3 regions of the Solibacillus sp. FSL K6-1523 genome follow, and region 2 is predicted to be linked to each of the others. Evidence: predicted binding sites of a transcription regulator. Region 2 holds the regulator's gene; each other region holds the start of a gene.
The links. Region 2 encodes CtsR, which represses protease genes until heat stress. Its sites were predicted from a motif close to ATGGTCAATAAAGGTCAAACA; they were not measured.
Positions count from the first base shown of each region.

Region 1: MHI10_RS03500 (ATP-dependent Clp protease ATP-binding subunit) is a predicted target of CtsR. The motif match lies at 2,536-2,556, and genes of this name have one in related genera.
Region 3: clpP (ATP-dependent Clp endopeptidase proteolytic subunit ClpP) is a predicted target of CtsR. The motif match lies at 1,796-1,816, and genes of this name have one in related genera.

Region 1 is NZ_JBBOSU010000001.1:779,424-783,714, forward strand. Features, by position in the region: gene MHI10_RS03480 (Cof-type HAD-IIB family hydrolase) at 1-170, opposite strand, end outside; gene MHI10_RS03485 (alpha/beta fold hydrolase) at 297-1,055, shown strand; gene MHI10_RS03490 (metal-sulfur cluster assembly factor) at 1,302-1,616, shown strand; gene MHI10_RS03495 (Crp/Fnr family transcriptional regulator) at 1,702-2,382, opposite strand; gene MHI10_RS03500 (ATP-dependent Clp protease ATP-binding subunit) at 2,707-4,291, shown strand, end outside.
Region 2 is NZ_JBBOSU010000001.1:4,309,351-4,313,641, forward strand. Features, by position in the region: gene MHI10_RS20855 (protein arginine kinase) at 1-972, opposite strand, end outside; gene MHI10_RS20860 (UvrB/UvrC motif-containing protein) at 969-1,511, opposite strand; gene MHI10_RS20865 (CtsR family transcriptional regulator) at 1,524-1,988, opposite strand; gene MHI10_RS20870 (DUF4870 domain-containing protein) at 2,254-2,559, opposite strand; gene MHI10_RS20875 (acyltransferase) at 2,760-2,972, opposite strand; gene MHI10_RS20880 (globin-coupled sensor protein) at 3,150-4,291, shown strand, end outside.
Region 3 is NZ_JBBOSU010000001.1:3,683,372-3,687,662, forward strand. Features, by position in the region: gene MHI10_RS17685 (basic amino acid ABC transporter substrate-binding protein) at 1-466, opposite strand, end outside; tRNA gene MHI10_RS17690 (tRNA-Arg) at 1,468-1,542, opposite strand; gene clpP (ATP-dependent Clp endopeptidase proteolytic subunit ClpP) at 1,904-2,497, shown strand; gene MHI10_RS17700 (HPr family phosphocarrier protein) at 2,617-2,874, opposite strand; gene whiA (DNA-binding protein WhiA) at 2,983-3,930, opposite strand; gene MHI10_RS17710 (gluconeogenesis factor YvcK family protein) at 3,999-4,291, opposite strand, start outside.

The DNA of each region.
Region 1 (4,291 bases), 3.5 Mb from region 2:
AATTCCTCATAGTAAATTTGACTTGCTCGGTAAGGGCGACCTGTCGCAATCATGACATGGTGGCCAGCAGCTTTCGCCTTCATTAATGTTTCTTTTGTAAGAGCTGAAATCTTTTGCTCATCGGTTAATAATGTACCATCTAAATCTAATACGATTAAATGTTCTTTCATTCGGAAAAACCTCCTTTACATCCTTATTATTGTACCTTCAAAAAATAGCACGCGTCAAAGTTTTGTAACGTTTTCAATATTCTGCTAAAGTAATAGGGGAAAGTATATCGTTTAGAGGTGAATAACGTGATTGTAAAAAATGAAAAGTGGAAGGCAATCCCACTATTACATGTTTATGATGAATCGATGGATAATGAGACGCCTGTTGTAATTTTTTTACACGGCTTTTTAAGTGCAAAAGAGCATAATCTTCATTACGCGTATCAGCTGGTTGAAAAGGGGGTACGGGTTATATTACCAGATGCACTTATGCACGGGGAACGTACGAACCATTTATCGGAAAATGAAATGAATTTAAACTTTTGGAAAATTGTTTTGAAATCAGTTGAAGAGGTCAATACCATCTATCAAGAATTAAAATTGAAGAACTTGCTTGGCAGCGAAAATATTGGGATTGCAGGCACTTCAATGGGGGGCATTGTCACTTCTGGTTGCTTAGCGATTTATCCGTGGATCAAGACGGCGGGTATTTGCATGGGCACGACAAGTTTTACAAAGCTTGCAGAGCATCAAGTGGAAGAGTTTAAGGCAAAAGGAATTGAATTTCCGATGACACCTGCGCAGCAAGAGGCGACATTAAAAATGCTTTCGCACTATAATTTAGAACAACGTATGGAGCATGTGAAGCAAAGTCCGATTATTTTTTGGCATGGTCAAAAGGATTCCGTTGTGCCATATCGAATGAGTCGAGATTTTTATGATCAGTTGAAGGAGAAAGAAGAGCAGTACCCAATTCGCTATATTGCAGAACCAAATGCAGGACATGCTGTATCGCGTAGTGGCATTCTTAACGTGACAAACTGGCTGGCACAACATTTGGCATAACCTACAAGTTCTGATATGATAACAGTTAACTCGATTCAGCAGGGATCAAATCCCAGCTGAATCGAGGAACTTAGGCTAAAAACGCCGCGTCGTGCGGCAATGCCTAAGTGACCAACATTGTGTTGGTCCAATGCCCCAGCGGATGTCACAGATTTTTTATAGGAGTTTTTCGAGCAAGCTCAAAAAAATCTGGACGCAATTACGCTAAGGCGAAATTGATTAAGATTGCGGGAGGAGAAACGAAAAATGGCGATTGATCAAGATATGAAAGATAGCATGTATAGCGCATTAGAAAACGTAATTGACCCGGAGCTTGGCGTTGATATTGTCAACTTAGGTTTAGTATATGACGTAGATTTAACAGATGAAGGTGCCGCGACAGTGACGATGACACTAACTTCAATGGGGTGTCCAATGGCTCCAGTTATCGTAGACCAAGTGCAAACGGCATTAAGCGAATTACCAGAAGTGAAAGAAACTGAGGTAAATATCGTATGGCAGCCAGCATGGTCAAAGGACAATATGTCACGCTATGCGAAAATGGCATTAGGTATTCGTTAAAAGGTGGAAAATAAAATGCAGGAATGTTGTGAATGCAACGTTTCTGCATTTTTTGTTTCTTGTAAATAATTTTACACGACTGTAATTAATCAATTCGACATATGGCAAGCGGACAATTTTCACAATCAATTTCTTGTTTTAAATAATTTAAATCAAGAATGGTAATATAGCTTTTTTCCATCTTAATCTTGTTTGTCTTTCGTAGGTCAGTAAGCATGCGATTGACCATTTCTCGACTCGTTGCACATAAATTTGCAATCTCTGTATTCGTCAATGCAAGGTTAATATGCACCTCATTGTTATTTCGATATTCACCGTACGTATTAGCTAAGCGAATTAAAGTGGAATAAAGAGCCCCCTTTTTGCCATGGAGAACTAAGTCACGTAAACGGCTTTGGTTTTTTATATTTTCTGTTTGAATCCATTTTAAAAATTCTATAAGCAGTGTCGGTTGTTCATTTAAAATTGTTTCAAATTGATTGTTGTGAATAGAAAATAGTTTGGAACATTCAAGTGTCTTTGCAGTTGTTGAATGATGTTGTTCGCCGCAAAACAATAAACTTTCTCCAATTAGGCTGTTCGAACTACAAATACGAATCGTCAATTCTTTGCCACTTTCTGTTTCCTTACTAATTTGTATAGAACCATTATGAATTAAAAAAATATGATCAGCTAATTCACCTTCTTGGAAAATATGCATCCCTTTGTCTGCTTTAATCAATGTCCCCTTTGAGTGAAATATTGCTGCAATTTTTTGTGGGATCATTTGTAAAGTATCTACAAAAATCACATCCTTCCAACTGAAATGTAAAATTATTACTAATTAAATATAGGATTATCATACCACATTTTAGGTCTTAGGGGATAAAGTAATAGGTGCAATTATTTGAAATTTAATTATTTTTGACCTACAATTAAATTAGTCAAAGAAGGTCAAAAAAACTTATTTCAGCGATTGTTCAAACAACCGTTGAAATAAGTTAAGCCTCTGGCAGATGTCACAGAATCGGAAGGGAATTCTTTGTGCAAGCACAAAGCCGATTCAGGACGCAATTATGCCGAGGCATAATTGATAAGGGGTGCAATATTTATGCAATTTAATCAAACACAAGATAATCGTCCGCCACTTGAACAATATGGACGAAATTTAATTGAACAAGTTAAAAATGGGAAAATGGACCCGGTAATTGGACGAGATGAAGAAATCAGAAATGTCATTCGCATTTTATCAAGAAAGACAAAAAATAATCCCGTACTAATCGGAGAACCGGGTGTCGGTAAAACGGCTATTGTTGAAGGATTAGCACAACGAATTGTTCGGAAAGATGTGCCAGAAGGGTTAAAAGAAGCACAAGTTTATGAGTTAGATATGAGTGCATTAATCGCGGGTGCAAGTTACCGTGGACAATTTGAAGAGCGTTTAAAAGCTGTGTTAAAACAGGTGAAGGATGCAGAGGGGAGCATTATTTTATTCATCGACGAAATTCATACGATTGTAGGTGCGGGAAAATCCGATGGCGCCATGGATGCGGGCAATATGCTGAAACCGATGCTTGCAAGAGGGGAACTTCACTGTATTGGTGCGACGACATTAGATGAATACCGCATGTATATCGAAAAAGATCCAGCACTTGAACGACGCTTTCAACAAGTGATGGTGAGAGAACCTTCTATTGAAGATACGGTATCCATTTTACGCGGTATTAAAGATCGTTTTGAGGAACATCACCGCGGTGTTCGCATACATGACCGTGCCATTATTGCGGCAGCACAATTAGCGAATCGTTATATTACCGATCGTTTTTTACCAGATAAAGCAATTGATCTAGTCGATGAAGCGTGCGCAATGATTCGAATTGAAATTGATTCGATGCCACAAGAGCTTGATCAAGCAACGCGCCGTTTAACACAATTAAAAATTGAACAGCAAGCATTGAAAAAAGAAAAAGATGCAGCGAGTAAAAAGCGACTTGAAATATTAAGCGAAGAAATCGATGAATTAGAACAAGCGATGAAAAGTATGCAGGAACAATGGGATATCGAAAAAAATGGACTTCAAAACGTCCGCGACAAAAAGGATTTATTAAAAAAATATATTGCAGAAGCGGAAGATTTAGTGCATACGAATAGTAATTTAGCGCGTGCAGGTGAATTGCAATACAGTAAAATTCCAACGCTCGAAAAGGAAGTTGCCGAACTCGAGCAGCAGCTAAAAGAGACAGAGGGCAACCGTATGCTACGCGAAGAAGTGACAGAAGAAGAAATCGCAAAAATTATTTCTCGATGGACAGGTATTCCAGTAACGAAGCTTGTAGAAGGAGAACGAGGAAAATTACTGCGTTTAAAAGATACATTGCATGAACGTGTCGTAGGTCAAGAAGATGCAGTTACATTGGTGACAGAAGCGGTATGGCGTGCGCGTTCGGGTATTAAAGATCCAAATAAGCCGATTGGTAGTTTCTTATTTTTAGGTCCAACCGGTGTCGGAAAAACAGAATTGGCCAAAGCATTAGCAGCACAATTATTTGACTCAGAGGATCATTTCATTCGGATTGATATGAGTGAATATATGGAGAAACATTCGGTATCTCGATTAGTTGGCGCGCCTCCAGGGTATATCGGCTATGAGGAAGGTGGTCAACTTACGGAAGCAGTGAGACGTAATCCATATTCTG
Region 2 (4,291 bases):
TTGGATAAATCCTGGCTGAATTAATAACATGCATTCATTTAGTCTACTTTGAGAAATCGGTTTTAATAACCCTAAACTTACACCGAGACGAACATTGGATAAGCAACTTGCCGCTTCCTCACTCGTTAAAATTTTGGCGTATTTTAAAGTACCTAGTGACCGACTCAAGCGATCTTCTAATGTCGATGGTGCACGAATTAGTAATGCTTTTCGAGCACTTTGCTCTTTTCGAATTACTTGTTCAACAACATCGCGTAACTCCTGCAAAATATCCAATTCAGATTTCCCTAGCGTTATTTGGTTAGAAATTTGGTAAACACTCCCCAAATTTTCACTTCCTTCTCCATATATACCCCTTACAACCATTCCTAATCTTGTCATCATTTGTATTAATGCATTCATTTGTTTTGTAACGGTTAAGGCTGGTAAATGGAGCATAACGGAGGCGCGTAAACCTGTACCGACATTCGTTGGGCAGCTCGTTAAATAGCCATATTGCTCTTGATAAGCAAAGTTAATATGTCGGCTTAAATAACGGTCTATTTTGCGTGCTTTCTCAAATGCATCCTCAATGTGCATTCCGCAGGCTAAACATTGTATTCGGATATGGTCCTCTTCATTCACCATAATGCTGAATGCTTCATCTTCTGTAATAAAAACGGAGCCAATTTTTTGACGTTTCGCTAAATTAGGGCTAATTAAATGTTTTTCAACTAAAATTTGGCGTTGCAATTGCGGTAAATCTTTTATAGGAAAATAAGAAAAACGATACGGGTTCTGTTCAATGGAGAATAAAGCATTCATCACTTGATCCTCTATTCCTTGCGCTTCCTCTTCAGTAAAACTATTCGGAAATCGTGTCCCAGCAATATTACGAGCAAATCGAATGCGTGTACTGATGACGATATCCGAATCATCTTCATTTTGCATCCAGCTCGGATTGGCATTCGTTAAAAAGTGCTCGATATTCATATCTGCTCCTCACCTCCCGAATAAACTTTACTTTCAAGTAACCGTATTTCATCTCGAATCTTTGCGGCATCTTCAAAGTATTCCGCCACAATGGCCTGCTGCAGTTGTTCCCGTAGCGCTTCAATTTGGTGCTTTATTTTTTCTATAGAAATTGTTTGTTCTTTAAAGCCAACATGTTTAGTACCTGCTTGAATCCGTTCAAGTAATTGTGGTAATTGCGCATTGAACGTTTCATAACAGTTTTCACACCCAAACTTACCTTGCTTTAAAAATTGCCGGTACGTCAAACCACATGTTGGACAATTTGTTGTTTTTTTCTCTGTTGCTTGTTTAATTTCTTTTGTAGTCGAAGCTGGTAAGAAATTCAGCCAATTAGAAATAAATTGTTGAATTGAAACGGGTTCCTCACTAACCTCAAATTGAAATGGGTGAAATTGTGCGGCACATATTTCGCAATAATACCGTTCAACTTTTTGATCATTTTGAACTTGTGTAACGGTCACATTGGCAGGTCTTTGCTTGCAATGTCCACATATCATCTAACAGCCCCCTCACTTCTCAAACGAAATTACTTTTAACATGGAACGCATAATATGCGCTCTTAGCTGATCGCGTAAAGGCAACGGTAATTGCAATGTCTCGCGATCCATTGCAGCTCTCATAATCATAGCCTCGCGCTCGGAAACAATCGATTCTTCAAGCATTCGGTATATTATGCGATTTGCATTTGTTTGCGCAATGTCATCACCAATTTGTGTGTCCATTTCATCTAACAAATCCTTTTTGGAGTGAATTGTAACACGCAAAATTCGAATATAACCTCCACCGCCACGCTTACTTTCTACTAAATAACCATGTTCAGCAGTAAATCGTGTATTGATGACGTAGTTGATTTGCGAAGGTACGCATTGAAACTTATCGGCAAGTTCACTTCGTTTAATTTCAATATGTCCTTGTCCTTTTAATTCAATAATCTCTTTTAAATACCCTTCAATAATGTCAGATATATTCCTCATGCTGTCTCTCACCTCACAACCGACTGACTTTGACTATCTTTGACTTAAATATACAATAGACAAAAAACGAAATGCAAATTATAACCCTTGCTTACTTTACAAAAGGAATTTGCTGAAACAAGTTAATTTCTCTCTTTACTTATGGGGATTTCCTTGAAAATTTATACATTTATTATTCAATTCGAACGATATCTGTTCAAAAACAACAAAACGGCGAAACCTGTTATAACAGATTTCACCGCTCTTTAATGAATGCTGAATTAAGTTAAATCCAACGACCTACAATTGGGTAATTCCAGTCCGAGTCAGATAACGCTTTTAGAATACCGATAACTGGGGCAATCCAGAAAATCGCTAAGAATACTAATAAGAATGGTAGTCCAATTAGTATAAATGACAGTACTCCCGCAATCGCGATTAAAATACCGAATATCACTTGGAATAATAACGCTTGAATCGAAAGTCGTTTCACATCTTCTTCCGTACTTATTAAGAAAAATAGAATCGGTACTAAAAAGGGAGCAAAAAATGCACTCGCATGAATAATTACTTTTGACCATTTAGATTCCATTTGTAATCAACCTCACTTTGTTTTTAAATTAATTAGCTTCGTTCAACATTCCGAAAAGCTATATAGCTTACACTCATTTATGTTCTACTTTATTTACGTATGACATTCAAAAAAGATTCATAAATTTTAACTATGTCCCAGCAATATTTTGAGATAAAAAAATCTCGACTATGTTCGTCGAGATTTTGGGTGTTACACCTTTAATAAGGACCGCGATCATCTGGATTATCCCCATCTTGGGGGAACAAGAAATACGAGATGACTGCTGTTAAAAGCGTCGCACCAATAACGATGAATATTCGACTTTGGTCTGGCACTTCTTGATAATTATTAACTAACATAATATTTGAGGCAATCGCAACTCCAACAGATAATGGTAATACAAACTTTAAACGACCTTTATGAAACTTCATCATACAACGTCCTTTACTTGTCAATATAAGTTATGTTTTCACCCTATATTTTACAATGTTTAAATTTAAAATACAAATGTCACTATTTTTCACAATATATAGTAAAAAGATACTGATTATTCAAATAAAATAGCGTATTATGTTTATAAGCGAGAAAATTATGAAACGAGGAAGACAATGGTTAATTGGTTCTCTAAATCATCTAAAGCTTCAAATCAAACATTTTTTGATCCAGCGAAATATTCTAATGAAGTTTATTTAGACATTTCCAAGTATCCTGAATTAAACAAGCAGCTTCAATTATTAAAATTTACACGAGAAGATTTAGCAATTATTAAACAGCTTCAACCGTATGCACATGACCTTATTCCTGTCATGGTAGAACAATTTTATGGGGCGATTAGTTTAAGCACAGATTTAGTACAAATTATTAAAAATACCACACAGATTGAACGATTAAAAGTGACATTGCGTAAGCACTTAGAAGATATATTTAATTGTCGTATTGATTCTGCTTACATTGAAGAACGAAAAATTATTGCGCACGTTCATGTAAGAATTGGTTTACAATCCAAATGGTATATCGCATCATTCCAATCATTGATGACGACATTTATTGACTTTATCCAAACGGTCAATATGCCTTCACAAGATATGGGACGTGCGATCAATGCCTTCTCCAAAATTATTAACTTTGAGCAACAACTCGTTATTGAAGCGTACGAGCTGGAAGAGCAGCGCATTCGAAATGAAGGGGAGCTTATTAAGCAAAAGTTAATCGATCGTATTCAACGTACTGCAACGGAATTAAATAGTATCAGTGATGAAACAAATGCGTCCCTTCAAGAAATTGCAGGACAAACAGAAGACATCACATTCGCTACAAAAGAAGGGCTCAATTTAGTAGCAGAAACTGAGGATAAATCTACTGTTGGTACAACCCATCTTGCTACCCAAACGGCTTTGATTGCAACGGTATTAGATGGCGTAGATATTTTAGAATCTTCCATGGTAAACTTGCGTCGTTCATCTCAAAAAATCTCTGAAATTGTTGGTCTCGTTACAGGAATTGCCGATCAAACAAACTTACTTGCTTTAAATGCCTCAATTGAAGCAGCAAGGGCTGGCGAGCACGGGAAAGGTTTTGCAGTTGTTGCGGAGGAAGTACGCAAACTAGCAGAGGAAACAAAAAATGCCGTGCAAAATGTTTCTCATCTCATTCAAGAAACCGAAGTAAATATTGAACAAATGTCTACTTCTGTTACGAGTGTGGATGAGCAAATAAAAATGAGTGTCGAAACACAAAAAAGTTTGGCTGA
Region 3 (4,291 bases), 630 kb from region 2:
CAGCAATTTTTGAATCCTTTAGGTCAGCTAGTGACTCAATCTCTGAATCTTCTTTCGTCACGATTAGTAATGACGCTTCATAGTAAGGTGCTGTGAAGTCATATGTTTCTTTACGGTCATCTGTAATGGTAATAGCCGCTGCCCCCATATCAATTCCACCAGTAGTTACTTGGCTCAACATCGCATCCCAGCCAGTATTTTTCATTTCTGTTTCGATGCCCATTTCCTCACCGATCGCCGCTAAAATTTCTGCATCTAATCCAACAACATTCCCTTTCGTGTCTAAATATTCAAACGGTGCATATGTTGCTTCTGTACCCGCAACAATCTTTGTAATTTCTCCATCTCCATCTCCATCTCCATCTGTTGATGATCCTGTAGAACCTTTGTCTGCACCACACGCCGCTAAAATCATTGTCGCTGCTGCAAATGGTGCAATTAGTTTAAATAATTTATTCTTTTTCATAATCTATTTCCTCCTAAGGTTTCATTTTTCCATTCATTGTTTTTAATTAGTTTCACCTATTATAATAATTTCACAATTAATATACAACATGAAATTTTTAAAATATTGATTATTAATGTATATTAATGCATTTTTATGTACTAAACAAGCATTATTTTTATGTTTTATAAATAATTATTCATTCACTCTAATGAAACCCTATGTTAAACATGCATATTCCCCTTATAAAGGTACAACAAAAAAAGAGGTCAACTCCGAAATCTATTCTTGAAATAAATTTGCGCAGTCTTATTGTAATTACGTAGCTTTAAAAATTGAAGTCGTACTTTGAGAGGCATGAAAATTGGCTAGTTTCAACAGATTAATGGCTAGTTTATGGAAAAGTTTGGCTAGTTATAACGGAGAAACGGGAAAATCTATTGAAGAATCAAAAAAAACGCAACACATTTAATAGATGTGTTGCGCTAGAAAGTTAATTATAAGTTTAAAAAGATTGAGTTTGGGATAAAATGAATCGGTACAGTGATTATCTTATCCCTTTAACCTTCATCCCCCATTGTAGATTACAGTTTACGGCACTATCTCTACAATTGGTATATATAAGTATATTAAAACAGTAAAATGGTGCCCATAAAAGGCATAATAGAATGGCTACATCGCATTATCTTTTAAATAGATGCGTAGCTTTTGTTTATTGTCGAAAAAAGTCGTTTTTTCTTACAACAAATATACCATTTATTAATGTACTAATTATTGAGCAGTTTTTCAAGCAATTACAATTTTTTTTAGAAAGATTTTTAAGTTTGTGAACTTTCGGTTAAAACTTGGGGGAAGTTGTAATGTTCCACACGGTTTTGGAGTCAAATATAATGGGAAGTTCCTTTTCATTTTAAACGCTTTTTTTGAAAATACGTTCGTATAAAGTAAATCCCCATAAATGCTGATAATTCAACATCTAGAGGGATTTATATGTAATCATTATTGAATCTTTATAAGTTAGTTGGCGCCCTCGGAGGGAATCGAACCCCCAGCGCAAGAACCGGAATCTTACGTGTTATCCATTACACCACGAGGGCTTCATTAATCAATTACACCTTGCGTAATTGCGTCCAGATTTTTTCGAGCTCTCTCGAAAAACTTCCTTTAAAAATCTGTGACATCCGCTGAGGCTTAACTTGATTCAGTCAGGGTTTGAATACCCAATTGCACTTTTTGGAATTTCCCCCCACTTATAGATGTGGAGGAATTTTGCAGAGTCAAGTTATTGTTGACGACCCTCCTATTATACAAAGGCTTGGCTTATTTTACAACTACGAAAATCAGACTTTATATTTGACCATCCTTGACTAACACGTGTATTATAGGTATACAGCTGGAATGCTTACCAATTTCAGCACAAGTAAACGAATTTAGCTTTTAACAGGGGAGGATTTTACAATGAATTTAATTCCTACAGTTATTGAACAAACAAACCGCGGTGAGCGTGCTTATGATATTTATTCACGTTTACTGAAGGACCGTATTATTTTACTAGGAAGTGCGATTGATGACAACGTAGCAAACTCAATCGTTGCACAACTTTTATTCCTAGAAGCAGAAGATCCAGATAAGGATATTCACCTTTACATTAACTCTCCAGGTGGCTCAATTACTTCAGGTATGGCCATCTATGACACAATGAACTTCATCAAGCCAGACGTTTCAACAATTTGTATCGGTATGGCTGCTTCAATGGGTGCTTTCCTATTATCTGCGGGCGCAAAAGGTAAACGTATTGCATTACCTAACTCAGAAGTAATGATTCACCAACCTTTAGGCGGCGCACAAGGTCAAGCAACTGAAATTGAAATTGCTGCAAAACGTATTTTATTCCTACGTGAAAAATTAAACCGCATCATGGCTGAAAATTCTGGTCAAGATTACGAAACACTTGCTCGCGATACAGATCGTGATAACTTCATGACTGCCGAACAAGCAAAAGAGTACGGTTTAATTGATAAAATTTACAATCGCAACGATTTGAAGAAGTAAAAATGTAAACTAAAACGCCCCTCACCTTTTACTCATGGTGAAGGGCGTTTTTTATCCTGCACAAAAAACACAAACAATTGGAATCATTCCATTTGTTTGTGTCATGTGAACTTGCTTGATTAATCTTCTTTTTCAATTAATGCTTGCAATGAATCGATTGCCTTTTCTTCATCATGGCCTTCTGCTACTAATGTGACAACTGTTCCTTTTGCAACAGCTAAGCTCATAATGCCCATAATTGATTTGGCATTGACCTTTTTATGGTCCTTTTGCAAAAAGACATCTGCTTTATATCGGTTTGCCTCTTGTACGAATAATGCTGCTTGCCTAGCTTGTAAGCCAGATTTTAATTTTACTTCAACTTGCTTTTCTACCATATGAAAAACTCCCTTTCACAACCGTTCCTTACTCTATATACTTCATCTTATCTAAATTATCCAAAAAGAACAATCAATGAATACATGATTTATGAAATCGTTCACATTTTATTTGATTACATGCTCACCGCGACGTATTGCTTCGGCGATTTCATCAATTTTTCGTAAACGGTGATTGACACCTGATTTACTTACCACGCCAGCAGATACCATTTCACCAAGTTCTTTTAAAGTAACATCTTGATATTCCACACGCAATCTTGCAATCTCACGTAGTTTATCTGGTAGCTGATCTAAACCAATCGCTTGATCAATATAGCGGATATTTTCTACTTGTCTTAATGCGGCACCAATTGTTTTGTTTAAATTCGCTGTTTCGCAATTAACGATGCGATTGACACTATTGCGCATATCTCGAACGATGCGAACATCCTCAAACTTTAACATCGCTTGGTGTGCCCCTACTAAATTTAAGAAATCAGATATTTTTTCTGCTTCTTTTAAATAGGTTACGAAGCCTTTTTTTCGTTCAATCGTTTTCGCATTCAAATCATAACAGTTCATCAGGTCGGCTAATGCTTCTGCATGCTCCATATATAAAGAATATACTTCTAAATGATAGGAAGATGTTTCTGGATTATTGACCGATCCCCCCGCCAAAAATGCTCCTCGTAAATAAGCACGGCGTTGATTATTTTTCTCAATAAATACATCGGATATTGTATGATTCAGTTCAAATGTATCGGATAGTATTTCTAAATCTGCTAATAGTTCACGAGCGCCATCACGAATACGGCAAATATAAACATTGTTCTTTTTCAAACGCATCTTTTTTCGAACAAGTAATTCTACGGTATATGGGTACAGTTTCTTCACGATGGTATAAAGCCTTCTCGCAATCGCGGCGTTCTCCGTTTGTACATCTAAACTGAGCTGGCGATTGGCAAAGCTTAATGAACCATTCATGCGAATAAGAGCAGACACTTCTGCCTTTAAACTGTTGTCATCCGCTTCAATTTGTGTGAGTTCTTTTTTCATTTCTGATGCAAACGACATGAATTTGTTCCCCCTTTCCTAGCAAACTATGTACACTTACGCTTACAAGTTTCATTATTTATTATTGATTACTCTTTATTTTGACAAGCATATTCACATAACCAATCGGCTAAATTTTTTGCATCATGCCGGACGACACCATTTTGAATAATAGCAATCTCTTTTTGAATTACCTTAATGCCCATTTCCTCTAATTTATCGACATCAAATTGCACGGGTTCTGCATTTTCTTCACGATAATTTTCATAAATTGATGGAGGTAATTTCTTTTCATTAATGAGCAAAGCCTCGATAAACGGTTGCCCCACATGCGCATGAATCGCTTCGATATGTTGTGATGCTGTGTAATGAATCGTTTCCC